DNA from 3 places in the Paenibacillus sp. D51F genome. Region 3 is predicted to be linked to each of the others. Evidence: predicted binding sites of a transcription regulator. Region 3 holds the regulator's gene; each other region holds the start of a gene.
The links. Region 3 encodes LexA, which represses DNA repair genes until DNA is damaged. Its sites were predicted from a motif close to CGAACATATGTTCG; they were not measured.

Region 1 (5,157 bases), on a different contig from region 3:
GGTCGAGACCACACCTTTGATTGGAAAAAGGCTGGGGCATACTATTATTTGCTTCACGATATCCTTCCGTAACATCCTTCCCTTTCTATAGGAAGATGGATGACAGTTTTGTTGTATCCGAGCCACCCCTCATTGCTATTCTTTCTAAGGCTTGTCCATATAAAGCTACCTTTAGCGGTCTAAAATGAGCCTAATCTCCAGCTATTCCAAGCCGGCTTTTTCCGGTCCGGATCGACGCAGCAATCAATCACAACTTCCCCTTCGGCCAGATAAATCCCCGGGTTCTCACTCGACTGAATGAACTGCTGAATCCAGCGGCGATTTGCTTGAATGCCGGTTCCATTCGTGAGCAATCGTTTTGCTGCCCCTTCCGGCCGCACCACATCCACAGTGTATGCGCCAAGCTGTTTGTTACCTGTAATGACGAAGAAAGGCTCGTTTGTCTGCGCTCGGCGCCCACTAATGATCTGTCGTGGCATCCCCGAGGACGGCCGCGGCGATTCTAAATCTTCGATTACCTCACAAAACTGGCTAATCAACCATGCGGTTTCCGCTCCAGCTTGCAGATTTCGCAGAGCCTCACCGACCTGTCTCCAGGTAACTTCGACAACTCTAGCTGCTGGAGATAACTTGCGACGATGAGACGTGAACTGTGCATCGTTCAGCGTGCCACTGACCTTGAACTCCAAGAGTAGTGAGAAGTTTTCACCCGTGATCCAGGCGTCTGGGATAGATCCCGGATTTGGTGCAGCCTCCTCTTTCGAAAATTTCCGGTTAAATGGCGCTATACCAATTATAAATTCATATGGCTTCACTTCAGCCGGCGGGTGCTCGGCGAACAGCGTAAAAGACACCCCGTTATAATCAAACGCCTCTGCCTCTATTAGCAGCCTCTCTAGGAAGGGCCGAAGCAGGACCGCGTTGTTCATCGCGAGTAAATTCATGAGGATGTTAGTGCAGTGATTTTCTCGATGTACGTAATGAGTGAAAAGGTTCATGGCTCCTCCATTACTTTTTCTAGAGCATTGCCAAATCTCCAACACAGTTCGGATTTGGAATATGGAATATGTATTTGATCCCTGGGTCGTGAGATTTGTTGTAGACTAATTTCAACAGGTATGTGTAGAATCCTTTATTATGTCGGAAGCCTACATAAAGCTAGGCCTCTTCCTGTGAAGTGTTTACCCTCCTTATAGGCAAGCCATCAGCGCATGATCGAAAAAAATCCAGGCTGGATAGATAGCCTGGGCGCTCTCATTAGATTTGAAGAGCCTTCTTCATATAATTGGTCAAGCGCACGCTCATATCCGACCGCACTATATCCCGCATCAGAACGAATCGATCCTCATAGCCGCGGCAGATAAAACGGTAATGGGCACCCTGAGTGTCAACTTGCTCATCGGGATATATCTTGATATTGCTATTCTTGAGCGATCGCTTCACTTCAAAAAGGTCTTGGGAAACCAAATCCATCATCTTATGTGTGACCTTAATGTAGATGGTTCTCATGGATAACTGGGTCCGCTCTAGTTCTTGACAATTCCGCTCCATCAAGGTGAGAAGCATAGGGAGTAGTGTGTACTCTCGTATCCAGCCCAATTCTTCACGAGTCGGTGACTGTGCCGGCGTAATCTGTGGCGCCGAACCCCCTCTTATCTGCTCAACCTGTTTACGCTTCCGCTCCAGGAAAAGCTCCCGGTGCTCTGGCAGCATCATACGGCTGCCTTCCCATCTGCCATTGCCGTTCAGCTTCTTGCTCACTTGGAATGCCCTCCTATTTTCACGCTTCGCTCTATGGCCTGGCCGGCCTGTAGCAACGATGAGGCTCGTAAAATGGCCGTGCTTCCATAGCGGTCCTTGATCCAGTCTGTTGTCCTCGCCAGCTGCCGTTTCTGTTCCCGGTCACCAAATAGGGATAGCTGATACTCCTCATCGCCTGTGAGTCCTCCCAATGTCACGGAGAGCTGCCGAATCGGCAATCCATCCCAGTACTGATGGAAAAGAGCCTTAGCTGCCTCATAAACCTCGCTGGAGATATTGGTGCTGTCCCATAGGGTTGTTTGCCTTGAAAAGCCTGTCGGGAAGTCAAAATCCGCTCCTCGAGCTCCAACTGATACCACCCGGCCCATATATCCCTTGGAGCGACTGCGCCGGCAGACCTCCTCGCTGAGCTCCATTAGCACGACATTGATATCTTCCGGCTTGCCGTAGTCACGTGGTAGGGTCATTCCGTGACCTACCGCTGCTTGAGCATCGTGGGTGGTTGGTCGAACCGGACTTGGATCGATTCCATTTGCAGTTTGCCAGAATACCTCGGCTTGAATATCACTGTTCCTCCCAAAGCGCCTACGCATACGCGTCTTCAGCTCCGGAAGAGGCGTATGGGCCAGATCTCCGATGGTATGGATGTTCATCCGAGCAAAGTGAGCCCTCATTCTTGAACCGACTCCAAACATATTCTCAACCGGTTGCGGCCACAAGCATTCTGCCATATTGTCCTCCGAGAGAGTAAATATTCCGCTCTCGTTCTTTTTGGCAAACATGTCAGTCGCCATCTTAGCGCGAATCTTGTTAGCCCCTATCCCGACTCGCGTCCAGACGCCAGTGTGCAATAAAATCTTGTCCTGTATCAGTCGCGCAATCCGTTCTTCCGTTCCAAAGTATTTTAGGGAACCGGTCACATCCAGAAATTGCTCATCAATACTAAAGGGCTCGACGAGATCGGTAAATGCCTCAAAGATATCCGTCATCATCAGGGATACTTGAATGTAGGTGGTCATCCTTGGACGGATCGTGACTAGCTCGGGGCACTTTCCAAGTGCATCCCCTATCGTTTCGGCGGTGGTCACTCCCATCTTCTTGGCAAGGGGACACGCTGCAAGTATGATTCCGGATCGCTTACTCGGATCACCAGCGACGACCAGAGGGCGACCTTCATACTCTGGATGAGCAGCTTTCTCCACGGAAGCGTAAAAGCTTTGTGCATCCACTAGCATTATGACTTTTTGCTTCATGCTGGATCCCCCACTACCTACATAAGATGGCACTACAGAAGCGCGAATGTGCGTTCCCATTTCAATTGCTATTATACACCGAATGTACGTTCGTGATGCAATGGAAAAATCATGGGGCTCGCCCATTTTAAACAGGACACAAAAAGGAGCCTCTATTGAGAAGGCTCCCTGCGTTATAAGAATGATCCTTCAGATCATTCCGATTAGAAGGGCATCTTTAGTTAAATTCTAGTTGCTTCGTAAAGGTAAAGGCGCTTATAAAGCTCCTTTATTCATGCTCACCTTTTCTTACTCGATCCATTTCACTACGCAGGCCATCCCGCTCCTGAACTACCACCGACAGTCGTTGCTCATAATCTGCCCTTATATGCTCCATACGATCGTATAAGCCTCGTATTTCGGCGGTCGATTCCTTTACGGTTGCCTGCAGCTGCGTTTGGTGCTCGGTACGGATGCGGAGCAGTTCCCTCTCATGCTCCACGTCACGGCGCTCGATTGCCCGCTCCATCTCGCTCCTGTGGCGCTCTCTTTCCCCAGTAAGTTCCTTCTCCATTCCTTCAATTAGGCGCCGAGATTCGGCAAGCTCGGCGCGGAGTGATTGGCTTTCTTCGTAACCATTCTTATACTGCGCGACGAGATCCGTCAGCGATGCATTCTTCTCTTTATACGACTCAGCCAGGGCGCGATTACTCTCGCTGGACTGATCGACCTGATTGGCGTATTTTTCTGCCTCCTCGCGGAGTAATCGCTGGCGGTCAGCTTCTTCTTGAGCGGACTTCTTCGTTCTTTCAGCATCGAGCAAATCGGCATTTAATTGTTCTATGATGAGCCGCTTTTCCTCCAGCACTTCTTCGGACTGGCGCTTCGATTCAATCTTTTCAAACGCGGTCCGTTGTGCGAGATTCACGAGGACGTTCCGGATCCGGTTGGTCAATCCTTCGACTTCCTCAATCTCCATCCGGAAATCAGGTATTTCATTTTTCAGCGCGTGTAGTTCCCATACCTCGACGGCACGGTCGATCCATTCCTTATCATTTAGTCCCGAAGCAGAAATGTAGCTATTGATCTTATCTCTCAATTCATCGCTGATATGATTGAAACTCTTTTGTGCCACGTTCTCCACTCTCCTCGCCAAATTTAGATATCTTGGTTAACATTATATCCTAGTCATATCCATATGTTAACCCGGTTAACATAGTTAACAAGAAAAAAACCGCCTATTCCGCGGCGGCTAATCATTAGCAGTTTACTTTCATTTGATGTAAACATTATGGTCCTGTTTTTCGTGTTTATTGCCGAAGCAAAGTCCACGTTTCATGCCGAATCGCCCTTCCTTATCACACTATCTCACGCTGCATCTCAGTCATTTCAGCGAATGAGACCACGCGATTCTTGCCTGTTTTCTTTGCAACGTACATCGCCTTGTCTGCGTTTTTGATGAGCTCGTCCGCCGATTCGCCTTCACTCCTGCTGGCAAACCCAATACTGGCAGTGACAGTCGTTTCGGCCTCGATGCGTTCCCGTATCTTCTCTGCAAATTCCCCCATATTCACCTCCGGATCCTCGACCACCATCACCATTTCTTCGCCGCCATATCGTCCAGACACGCCAACCTCTTCCGATTCTTCTCTCAGAATCGACGCGACGGCTTTTAGGGCTTTGTCGCCTTCCGCATGGCCGCGGGTATCGTTGAGCTTTTTGAAGTTGTCGAGATCGAAGAAAATCACCGAAATCGACTTCTCTTCGCTCACCAGAAAGGAGACTGTCGTGTAGAAGTAAAAGCGGTTGAATAGTCCCGTTAAGGCGTCACGGGTGGATTTGTTATAGCTTGCTTCCATAAGTGACAAAACCTTATCAAAGAGGATGATAAACAGCACCGCATAGTAGGCGATACGGAACAGATTATCGAGAACATGCAGCGCGGTCCCGCTTCCAGTAAGATCATTGATGAGGTGCGCCATTGTCGCGATCCCGTAGAACGCCAATCCGATTTGATACATCCGGCTTTCTTCCATGATCGGCTTGACGGCCACAAAAGCGAAACCGACCAGGATAAGGCTATATACATCACTCGCAAGCGGGATGATGGAAAGAAGAAAAGCTCCGGCAAGCAATCCGTATACGGTCCTCACCACACGCTTTG
Region 2 (5,157 bases), on a different contig from region 3:
ATGCAGATCGGATCGGTATGCCGTCGTAGCGGCCGAAGAAAGGTCCGGCGCGAAACTCGCAAGCGGAACCGATGTGTAAAGGGTATACGCAATATCCCACATGCGCGGACCAGGACCTGCCATATCAAAATCAATCAGCGCTGCTGGCGCCCCATGTTGAAAGACCACATTGTACAACGCAGCATCATTGTGGCAGATCACTTCGTGCTCGCGAGCCTCTGCATAGCTGAGCTGCCATCGGTCCTCCGGATGGAATGGGAAGCCTTGGGCAGCATCATGGCAGCTGCGCAGAAGGCGTGCCACACCCGCAAGCGCTTCGTCCGACCACATGTACGGTTGAAGGTCGGGATAGTCGTTTCCTGGAACCTCTCCAGAAATAAAGGTCAATATTTCACGGCCGGAGGGATCGATTCCCCTAAATCTTGGCGCTCCCTCGAATCCTTGCTGCTCCAAATGTCTTAGAAGTCGATGAACGGAAGGACTCCAATAACCTGTAGGGCGACGAACTGTGTTCGCCATGCGGACAATGTGATTGATATTGCCGCCTTTTAAGACTTCCTCGTCTTGAGCCACGACGCTTCACCTCCCGCTTTTCACCAAGCAAATGTATTGCGGCTGGCTTCATGATACACTAAATTCCAATGGTTATGATATCGGCCTGATGAAAGAGCAAACGGATGGGGCCGGGTGTCGATGCCGCGATTGATTCTGTCGGCGGAATTCATTCAACGAACAAAAACGGTCGTTCATCGGAAACGAACAAGCAATTCGAATCGTTTTCTTCCGCGGGAAGAACAAGTGCGGATTTTGCAAGAGAGCCATCTTGACTCTTATACAAATCAGCCCAACAGCAAGGAGCCGTCTGCCTTAGGCAAACGGCTCCTTGCTCGTATTTTCATTTGCGCGCCTGATTCGGCTTCACTTGGGCGCTCCGCCCTTCAGCAGCTCGCCGATCTCCGTTGTATAACGGGACAGCTGCCAGCTGATCTCCGAGCGCATGACCTCCCGCGTCATGCCGAAGTGCTCCTCGTAGCCCCGGCAATAATAGCGGTGGTACACGACCGAGTTCGACTGCTCCTCCGCGAGGATGCGGATGTTGCGCGCCTTGAGCTCCCGGCGCAGGGCGTACAGGTCGTGCATGATCCGGTCCAGCACCCGGTGGCCCGCCATCCCGTACAGGCGCCGCATCAGATTGGATGAGTTCTCGAGCTCGGACAGGCTCTTCTGGACCATCTTCTCCATATGGGGCAGCAAGATATAGTCCCGGATCATGACGCGCTCCTCCGCCGTCGTCACCTTGGCCTCCCGGGCCGTATGCTGCCCGTCGTACTGCTCCACATGCTCCGTCAGCAGCATCTTGGACTTCCAGCGCTCGTTGCCGTCCAGCTTGCTCATTTGTAATGCCCCCCAATTTGTTCGGCCCGCTCGCGGGCCACGCCGGATTCCAGCAGCGAGGAAGCCCGCATGATGGCATCGGACCCGAACCGCTGCTTGATCCGGTCGATCGTCTTCTCCTTGCTGTACGCCCGGGTACGGTCCTCGAACAGCGTCAGCTGCATGACGCTGTCATCCGTCAGCCCGGAGAGGGAGATGTTCATCCGGCCGACCGGCAGGCCGCTCCAATGCCGGACGAACAGCTCCCGCACCGCCGCGGCGACCTCATGCGTCAGCGAGGTCGGCTGGGGCAGCGTAAGCTGGCGGCTGAACCAGGACGAGCGCTCGCCGTCCGTCTCCATGGCGGCGACCGAGACGACCGAGCCCATGCAGCCATGCCGCCTCGTGCGCTGGCATACCTCCACGACGAGCTCCAGCAGCACGACCTCGATGTCCGGCAGATGGCGGTACAGCCGCCAGCGCAGCGCCTTGCCGTGGCTGACCGACTTGAGCTGATGGCGGATGCCGGTGACGACCGGGCTGGGATCGATCCCTCTCGCCGTCTGCCAATAATAGCCTGCCTGGATGTCGCTCTGCTTGCCCATCTCCAGCCGCATCCGCCGCTTGAACTCCGAGAAGTCCAGCCGCGCGATGTCCCCGATCGTATTCAGCCCCATCCGCGTGAAGTGCCGCGTCATCCGCGAGGCCACCATGAACATCTGGTGCACGGGCAGCGTCCACAGCGTCGACTCCAGCTTGCCGGGGTTCAGCTCGAAGACGCCCTCCGGGCTTTTCTTGGCGTAATTGTCCGTCGCCATCTTGGCGAGAATCTTGGTGGGACCGATGCCGACCCTCGACCAGATGCCCGTGGACAGCTGGATATGGTTCTGGATATTGCGCGCCATCTCGTCCGGCGAGCCGTAGTAGCCTGCCGAGCCGGTGACGTCGAGGAACTGCTCGTCGATGCTGTAAGGCTCCACGAGATCGGTGTACGTCTCGAATATCTTCGTGATGAACAAGGACACTTCGATGTACATGGCCATCCGGGGCCGGATGACGACCAGCTCCGGGCAATGGGCCAGCGCCTCGCCGACCCGCGAGGCCGTCGTCACGCCGCGGGCCTTGGCCATCGGACAGGCGGCCAGCACGATGCCGTTCATCCGGGACGGGTCGCCCACGGCAACCGGCTTGTCGTGATATTCGGGATGCGCCGCCTTCTCTACTGAAGCATAGAACGACTGGCAATCTGCCAGCATGATCACTCTCTCCACCGGGCACCTCCTGTTCTGCGGGAGCGGGCTCGCGGAGACTTTCCCTCTCCCTGTTGTCGAATGTATGTTCGTATATCACTCTAGACGTATTATATACCGAATGTATGTTCCCTATGCAAGGAGAAAAATCATCCAGCTGCCGAAGCCGCGCGGCGGCTGGGAGGACGACGTCCGGCGGCCTTGGGAGGCGGAGGCTCCCGGCCGTTCCAGCCTCGCGCTTCCGCTTGCCGGAATCGCGGCCTCTCCCTTGTTTGGAAGGCGGATCCGGATGGTATTTTATGTGAGAAGCCGGATGTCCGCTTGCCTGTCGAGGCCGGTCTCCGGCGCAACCAGAATGATCAAGGAGAGATGACGATGCTGCGGGAAGCGGTCTATCACCGGCCCAAGCTGAATTGGGCCTATGCGTATGACAGGGAAACAGTGCATCTGCGCCTGCGCACGAAGCGCGGCGACATCGACCGGGTGCAGGCGGTAGCCGGCGACAAGTACGGATGGGAGCAGACCGTAACGGATATCGAGCTGCGCATATTCGCCAGCGACGCCATGTTCGATTACTGGGAAGCGGCGGTCATCCCCGCGTTCCGCCGCCTCCGCTACGCGTTCAGGCTCTATTCCGGCGGTCAGACGCTCTATATGACCGAAGCAGGATTCGTCGAGGAGCTTCCCGACAATCCGCCGGCGCTGTTCGAGTTCCCCTATTTGAACCCCGCGGATGTGTTCGAGCCCCCCGCCTGGGTGAAGGACGCGGTGTTCTACCAGATCTTCCCCGAACGGTTCGCGAACGGCGACCCGTCCCTCAACCCGGAAGGAACGCTGCCCTGGGGAGGGGAGCCTACCGAGGAAAGCTTTTTCGGAGGAGACCTTCAGGGAGTGATGGACCGTCTGGACCATCTGACGGAGCTCGGCGTGAACGCGATTTATTTCACGCCGGTGTTCGAAGCCGAGACCAATCATAAATACGACACGCAGGATTACATGCGGGTCGACCGCCACTTCGGCACCAACGCCAAGCTGAAGGAGCTCGTGGACCTCTGCCATGAGCGAGGGATACGCGTGCTGCTGGACGCCGTCTTCAACCACTGCGGGCAATCGTTCGCGCCGTTCGCGGACGCGCTGGAGAACGGAGAACGCTCCCGTTATGCCGGGTGGTTCCACAGGCGTCCATGGCCGAGCGGCAGCGGCGGGCTCTCTCCTTACGAGACCTACGCTTTCGAGCCGCTCATGCCCAAGCTGAACACGGCCCATCCCGAGGTCAAGAAGTACCTGCTGGAGGTCGCGCGGTACTGGATCGAGGAGATCGGCATCGACGGCTGGCGCCTGGACGTGGCCAACGAGGTCGATCACCAGTTCTGGCGCGAATTCCGCCTGACCGTTAAGGAGGCCAGACCCGATGCGTACATTCTCGGCGAAATCTGGCATGATTCCATGATGTGGCTGCAGGGCGACCAGTTCGACGCCGTCATGAACTACCCGTTTTCCAGCGCCGTGCTGGAATTCTTCGCCCAGGAGGACATCGGGGCTGGCGAATTCGCCGATGCGATCGGCCGCCAGCTGGCCGCCTATCCGCGCCAGGCGACCGAGGCGGCGTTCAATCTGCTCGGCAGCCACGACACGCCGCGCCTGCTGACGATATGCGGCGGCAGCGTCTCCAGGATGAAGCTGGCCGCCCTTTTCCTGCTCGCTTATCCCGGCGCTCCATGCATCTACTACGGCGACGAGGTCGGCCTCGACGGCGATGGAGATCCCGGCTGCCGCAAATGCATGGAATGGGATGCCGGCCGGCAAAACGCGGACCTGCTCGCCTTTTACAAGGCCGCCATCGCCCTGCGCCGCTCCTCTCCCGCGCTGCGGAGCGCCGGACTCCGCTTCCTGCAGGCGGATCCGGGAGAAGGCGCGCTCGCCTACGAGCGCACGGGCGGCGGACAGCGCCTGCTCATCGCGATGAACGCCCGCGGCGAGACGGCGAGCCTGCGGTTCGGCGCGGCGCCTCCGCACGGCAGCGATGCCGCTCAGCCCCTCTCCTTCCGCGGGTTCGGCGAGGAGGGCGAATCCGCGTCTACGAGCCTTTCGCCCGGACAAGCCGTCCGGCCTGAAGCCGCCTCGCCGGCGCTCCCGGCAGCTCCGTCGAGGACCGATTCCGCCGGGCGGAGTCCCGCTTGGAGGACGCTCCTCTCCAGCTTCGAGGAACGCGGTTCCGTCCGGACGGAAGCCGACGGCCTGCTTGCTGTCGAGCTTCCGCCCTATGGCTTTGTCGTCCTCGAGGCAGCGGAGGCCGGTTGAGGAGCGGGCTTCTCCCCGGCTCCGGCGCGGCCGGATGCCGCGGGCATCGATTCCAATGGCGCCGGCAAGGAGCTCGGCGCCATCGAGCGCGCCGGCCATCCGGAGTACAAGAACAAAGCCATCCTCCCGATTGACGGGGAGGAGCGCACCGACGGAAAATAAAATCAAAAAAGATCGCCATCCCTTCCGAAGAAGGAATGGCGATCTTTTCCACTTTTCGGCCAGGCTGCCG
Region 3 (5,157 bases):
CGGCTTGCGCAGCGACCTCCATCAAGACGTCCAGGATGCGGAAGTTAGCATCCGTATTCCGGTATTGCCAGGAGCTCTCGCCGGCATTCGCGGTCAGCCTGCCTTCTGTCGGCTCCTGGCGCCCGTAACGGCCGGTCAGGAAGCCTCCGCCGAGCGGCGCCCATGGAATGATGCCGACGTTCTCCTCCAGGCAGAGAGGCACCATCTCCCGGTCCATCTCGCGGTTCAGGAGGCTGTATTGCGGCTGCACGCTGATGAAGCGCGACCATCCCCGGCTGTCGCTCATGGCGAGCGCCTTCATCATCTGCCAGGACAAATAGTTGGAGCATCCTATGTATCTGATCTTGCCGGCGGAGACGAGATCGTCCAGAGCGCGAAGCGTCTCCTCCAGCGGCGTCGCATGATCCCATACATGGACCTGATAGAGGTCGATATAATCGGTGCCGAGCCGCTTCAGGCTCGCTTCCACGTTCTGAACGATATGCTTGCGCGACAGTCCGGCTCCGTTGATATGCTCTTCCGTCTGCATGCGGACCTTGGTGGCCAGCACATATTCGTCCCGATTGCCTGACATCGCCCGTCCGACGATCTCCTCCGATCTGCCTCCGGCATAGACGTTGGCGGTATCCAGGAAATTGCCGCCCTCGCCGCGAAAATGGTGGATCATGCGAGTCGCTTCTTCTTCAGATGTCGTATTGCCGAACATCATCGTTCCGAGACACAGCTCCGAGACGGCCAGCCCGCTTTTGCCGAGCAATCGGTATTCCATTTTATTGGCCCCCCTTGTTCTCGTCATCCACCCATTCAATGGTGTCCAGCTGCTGCTTGAAATTGCGCTTGAAATTGGCCAGATACTGCTGTCTGAGCTGCGTCCGTTCTATGACTTCCTCAGGCGTCAGCCCGACAGATTTGTGCTTGCGGGAAAGCTCGTTGATCCTCGCGATCAAGGTATCGATATCCACTAGTCGTTCACCTCTGTTCCTTGACGTTTCCTTCTAACTTTGAACTACGGAGAAGAGCTTGTCAAGAAAGCCAAAAAACCCCGGCGATGTCCGCCGGAGCTGATACCTATCGAGATGGAATTAGACTCTACCAAGCAAGCTGAAGCTCTAAAAGAAGCTGTTCAAGATTGCTTGGGAATGATCAAGGTCTGTCCCGCCTGCAAATCGGAATCCTTCAGCCCGTTGCGCTCCTTGATCATAAATACGCTGCGCCTGATGTCGTTGGAAAGGCCGGAATTCCCGGCGATGGACCATAGAGTGTCGCCGCTCGTCACCGTAATTGTAAGCTCGCCTTCAGCTGCGGGGGGGATGAGAGATGAGCTCGCTCCGGAAAATCCCCAGAAGCTGGAGAAGATCAGAAGGAACAGGAGGATTGACGCGGCATAAGGAAGCAGGCGGCGCAGACGGCTGTTCCCAGATGGCTTTGCAGAGCCAGCGGAGGAACGGGTGATGAAACTGGAATCGCCAGCGCCTGCTCCAGGACGGAAGCATTCCTTGAGATAAATATGTTCCTGCTTCTGCTCTTGCCTGCGGACCGTTGCCTTAGAGCCGCGCTCCGGCGTGCTATATCCAGATAAAGTCATCATGACCGTTCACTCCCCAAACGTTTGTTCTTATTCACAGAATAACACGAACATTTGTTTTGGTCAACGTTTATTTGGAACGTATGTTCGCAGGACGCGCATGCCCGATGCGAACGGCTGTTTCTCGAACTTATGTTTGTACGAACTCGGGTTCTGTGCTATACTTTGCCTACATATTTCTTTCTACTAATTTCTAGTTTTGGAGTGATTGCGATGTCTAAAGTGTCCAACCGCCAGCAGGCCATTCTTGACTTCATCAAGAACGAAGTCCGGGACAAAGGCTATCCACCTTCAGTACGTGAGATCGGCGAGGCGGTAGGCCTGGCATCCAGCTCCACGGTGCATGGCCATCTGGACCGCCTGGAGAAGAAGGGCCTGATCCGCCGCGACCCTACCAAGCCGCGCGCCATCGAGATCCTCGACGGCGACGATGCCGCCATGCTGCCCTTTCCCGTCTCGATCAGCCGCGTTCCCGTCGTCGGCAAGGTAACGGCCGGAGTGCCGATCATGGCGACTGAGAACATCGAGGAGTACTTCCCTTTGCCGGCTGATTATGTCGGCGACCACGAGGTGTTCATGCTGAGTGTCGTCGGGGAGAGCATGATCGAAGCGGGCATACATAATGGCGATTACGTCATCGTCCGCCAGCAGCCTTCCGCCAGCAACGGCGATATCGTCGTGGCCATGACGGAAGATGACGAAGCGACGGTCAAGACGTTCTACAAGGAACGCGACCATATCCGGCTTCAGCCTGAGAACTCCTCCATGGAGCCGATCCGGCTCAAGAATGTGACGATACTCGGCAAGGTAATCGGATTGTTCCGCAATCTTCACTGAGGCTTGTCCCTTTCCGGCGAATAGGAAGTCTCTTCCATTACCCCCATGCTTCCGGCTTTATTCAGCCATTCGCGCACTCTGACTGAGTGCGCGTTTGTTTTTCAAAGGTTCTTATTTTTCGCTGCTTTTCGCATGCTCATTGGAACTTTTCATGGAAAAATTCGTTCCGGTAGATATGCTTGGAGCCAGGGTATTGAAAACTCATGTAGAACCCGAAAGATTCAAGATGAATTCCGGTCAAGTGCCGGCTTCGCACATAAGGCCTGATCAATCGACGGAACCTTTCCTCCTGCCCGCTTCGAATCAGAACCGCCGCCTCCCTGGCGAAGATCCCGCTGCCGGCCAACTGCCGGTAGAGCGGCAGCACGGCCTCCGAAAGCCTGCGGAGCATGGCTGCAGAGAAAGCGGATTGCGCCGTTCCGGGAGGAATGGTCGTCGCATTCGTGTACGTCTGAACAGGCGGCGGATATTTGAAGTCCACGAAGAAACCGATGCCGTTCGTACTGAACGAATTGACCGGCGCAAGCGGAATCTCCTCCCTGAACAGCTTCAACAGCGTGTCGAGATCCGCCGCTCGTACAGCAGCGCTCCATTCCTCAGCGAATGGACGGCTTCGAACGAACCGGGCGTATAGCGGCAGCATGCTGGAGGCTGTCCGCGCAAGCACGATTCCCGACACCCGAGCCCGCGGCTTTGATTGTCTTGCCACGCTCTTCCCCCCTGTGGACCGGATCAGGACCGCAATCCTCCGGCAAGATGCCTATGAGTATGAGCCTATGCCCTCTCAGATTGTCTGAGAACAAAGAAAAAACGGCTTGTCCGACAGGACAGCCGCTGTTAAAGGCCTATAGAGTGCGAGCAAAGCAAGTATCGAGAGCGCAATGCTGCAGCGGCGGATACCGCCGATCACACCAATTGTTGGAGTCCCTTATCGTCTGCTCCGTTATGTTACAACGGTTTTGTCATGAATACGCTGTTCGGGTCCTCCGCATAGTCGGCGAACGGTCCGCATTCAATGAAGCCGAAGCTCTCATACAAATCCCGGGCCGGAACGAAAGCAGCCATGGTGCCCGTCTCCAGGCTTATCCGAACGTAGCCCCTTCGTTTCGCTTCCCCGATGATATGTTCAAGAAGCTTTCGCGCAACCCCTTTCCTCAGATGCCTTGAAGCCGTCCTCATGGATTTGAGCTCGCCATGACTGTTGTCCAGCTCCTTGAGAGCGCCGCAGCCGAGCAGCTCATCCCCCTCCCATACGCTCCAGAACGTAATTTCCGGTTTCTTCAAACCGCTGAGATCCAAGGCATGCATGCTTTCAGGCGGAGAATTATCGGCCATCGCCTGCAGATGTTCCCCGATCAATGCCTGGATTTCAGGTCCGTTCAAGTCGTCCACGGTTATGCGCATCATTCGCTTTCTCCCCTAACCAATCCGTTTACCGTATTATATCGGCGTTCAGCCCAGAAAAATAGGGAGATGCGGAAAGAAAATGTTCCTCTTTTACGCCTTGCTTTTAGACCAGGCTGGCTGATCATCAGCGGCATGTATGCGTTCATTGCAATCTCGGCAGCTTCCGAACGCATCCGATCGGGTTTCCTTGTATCGTTGTTCCAATTCGCGCTCCGATCGCCGGCAACCGCATCAGCCTCTGCCTTTCTAAAGGTTCCTGTCCAAGAGCATGCCTACTTGTTCTGCTATGCTTTGAGAAGAACCGGGTATTTCTTTTTTGAAATACGACTCCACAATACCTACTACAGCCGCACCAAAAAACTGCAGAACCACCTCTTTGCTCAGACCGGCATTTCTCCCTGCCGCAGCATCCACTTCGCTTTCTAATTCCTCGATGACGAAATCAAGGAAGCGGCTCCGAAAAAAAGGGGCTCCTTTGCTCGACAACATGGCCGAAAAGAAGGAATAGTGCCGTTCAAAATAGTCGAACCAAAGTGAATTCCCTTCTGCAAAAGACAGATCGGATCCGACTGCGCACAGCTTTCCAAGCTCGCCGATATGCTCTTCGATTAATTGATCCAGCAAGTCATACTTGTCCAAATAATGATGATATATAGTTCTCCGGCCAACGTTCGCCCGGTCAGAAAGATCTTGCATGGTGATCTCATCAAAGCTCTTCTCTGATAGGAGTTGAACAAAAGCATTCTTGATGGCTTCTTTAGATTTCAGTATTCTTCTATCCACGGTCGACACTTTAGCCATCACCATACTTTTTTTGGAATTTACCGCACATTTCACATCGCCTTGTGCAATAAGGCGCAAACGCAGCCAGATTGATCCTTGCAGAGAGTTATCTGCCATCTTATATTATACACATATGTGCGATATCGCACTATCATGCAGTTTATTGCACGACTTGCTACACCAGCTTACACAATAAACTAGACCAGGAGGCAGTCATTATGTCGGAACAAAAAGTATGGTTTATTACAGGTGCAGGACGCGGCATGGGGGTTGATATTGCAAAGGCAGCCTTGGCAGCGGGACATAAAGTCATTGCTTCCGGACGCAATACAGATAGAGTCAAGCAGGCAATCGGAGATGACGAAAATCTGCTCGTTGTCAGATTGGATGTTACCAGCCTTGAGGAATCCAAATCAGCCGTACAGGCAGCCGTTGAGCGTTTCGGCACGATCGATGTGCTTGTCAATAATGCGGCCAGCTTTTATGCAGGCTTCTTTGAAGAGCTGGCCCCGACGCAAATCCAGAAGCAACTCGACACCAACCTC

Region 1: the regulator LexA is predicted to act here: its motif matches at 3,094-3,107, upstream of ACLBWT_RS18545 (DNA polymerase IV).
Region 2: the regulator LexA is predicted to act here: its motif matches at 2,703-2,716, upstream of ACLBWT_RS00970 (DNA polymerase IV).

What each region holds. Positions count from the first base shown of each region.
Region 1 covers NZ_JBKFAO010000011.1:87,648-92,804, reverse strand. Annotated here, with positions in the region: gene ACLBWT_RS18560 (hypothetical protein) at 1-72, shown strand, start outside; gene ACLBWT_RS18555 (hypothetical protein) at 180-998, opposite strand; gene ACLBWT_RS18550 (hypothetical protein) at 1,258-1,761, opposite strand; gene ACLBWT_RS18545 (DNA polymerase IV) at 1,758-3,014, opposite strand; gene ACLBWT_RS18540 (hypothetical protein) at 3,283-4,128, opposite strand; gene ACLBWT_RS18535 (GGDEF domain-containing protein) at 4,352-5,157, opposite strand, start outside.
Region 2 covers NZ_JBKFAO010000001.1:199,004-204,160, forward strand. Annotated here, with positions in the region: gene ACLBWT_RS00960 (phosphotransferase enzyme family protein) at 1-573, opposite strand, end outside; gene ACLBWT_RS00965 (hypothetical protein) at 919-1,395, opposite strand; gene ACLBWT_RS00970 (DNA polymerase IV) at 1,392-2,645, opposite strand; gene ACLBWT_RS00975 (glycoside hydrolase family 13 protein) at 3,000-4,925, shown strand.
Region 3 covers NZ_JBKFAO010000012.1:19,414-24,570, reverse strand. Annotated here, with positions in the region: gene ACLBWT_RS18945 (aldo/keto reductase) at 1-769, opposite strand, end outside; gene ACLBWT_RS18940 (DUF896 domain-containing protein) at 771-962, opposite strand; gene ACLBWT_RS18935 (LysM peptidoglycan-binding domain-containing protein) at 1,124-1,588, opposite strand; gene lexA (transcriptional repressor LexA) at 1,799-2,422, shown strand; gene ACLBWT_RS18925 (hypothetical protein) at 2,559-3,131, opposite strand; gene ACLBWT_RS18920 (GNAT family N-acetyltransferase) at 3,371-3,826, opposite strand; gene ACLBWT_RS18915 (TetR/AcrR family transcriptional regulator) at 4,076-4,621, opposite strand; gene ACLBWT_RS18910 (SDR family NAD(P)-dependent oxidoreductase) at 4,702-5,157, shown strand, end outside.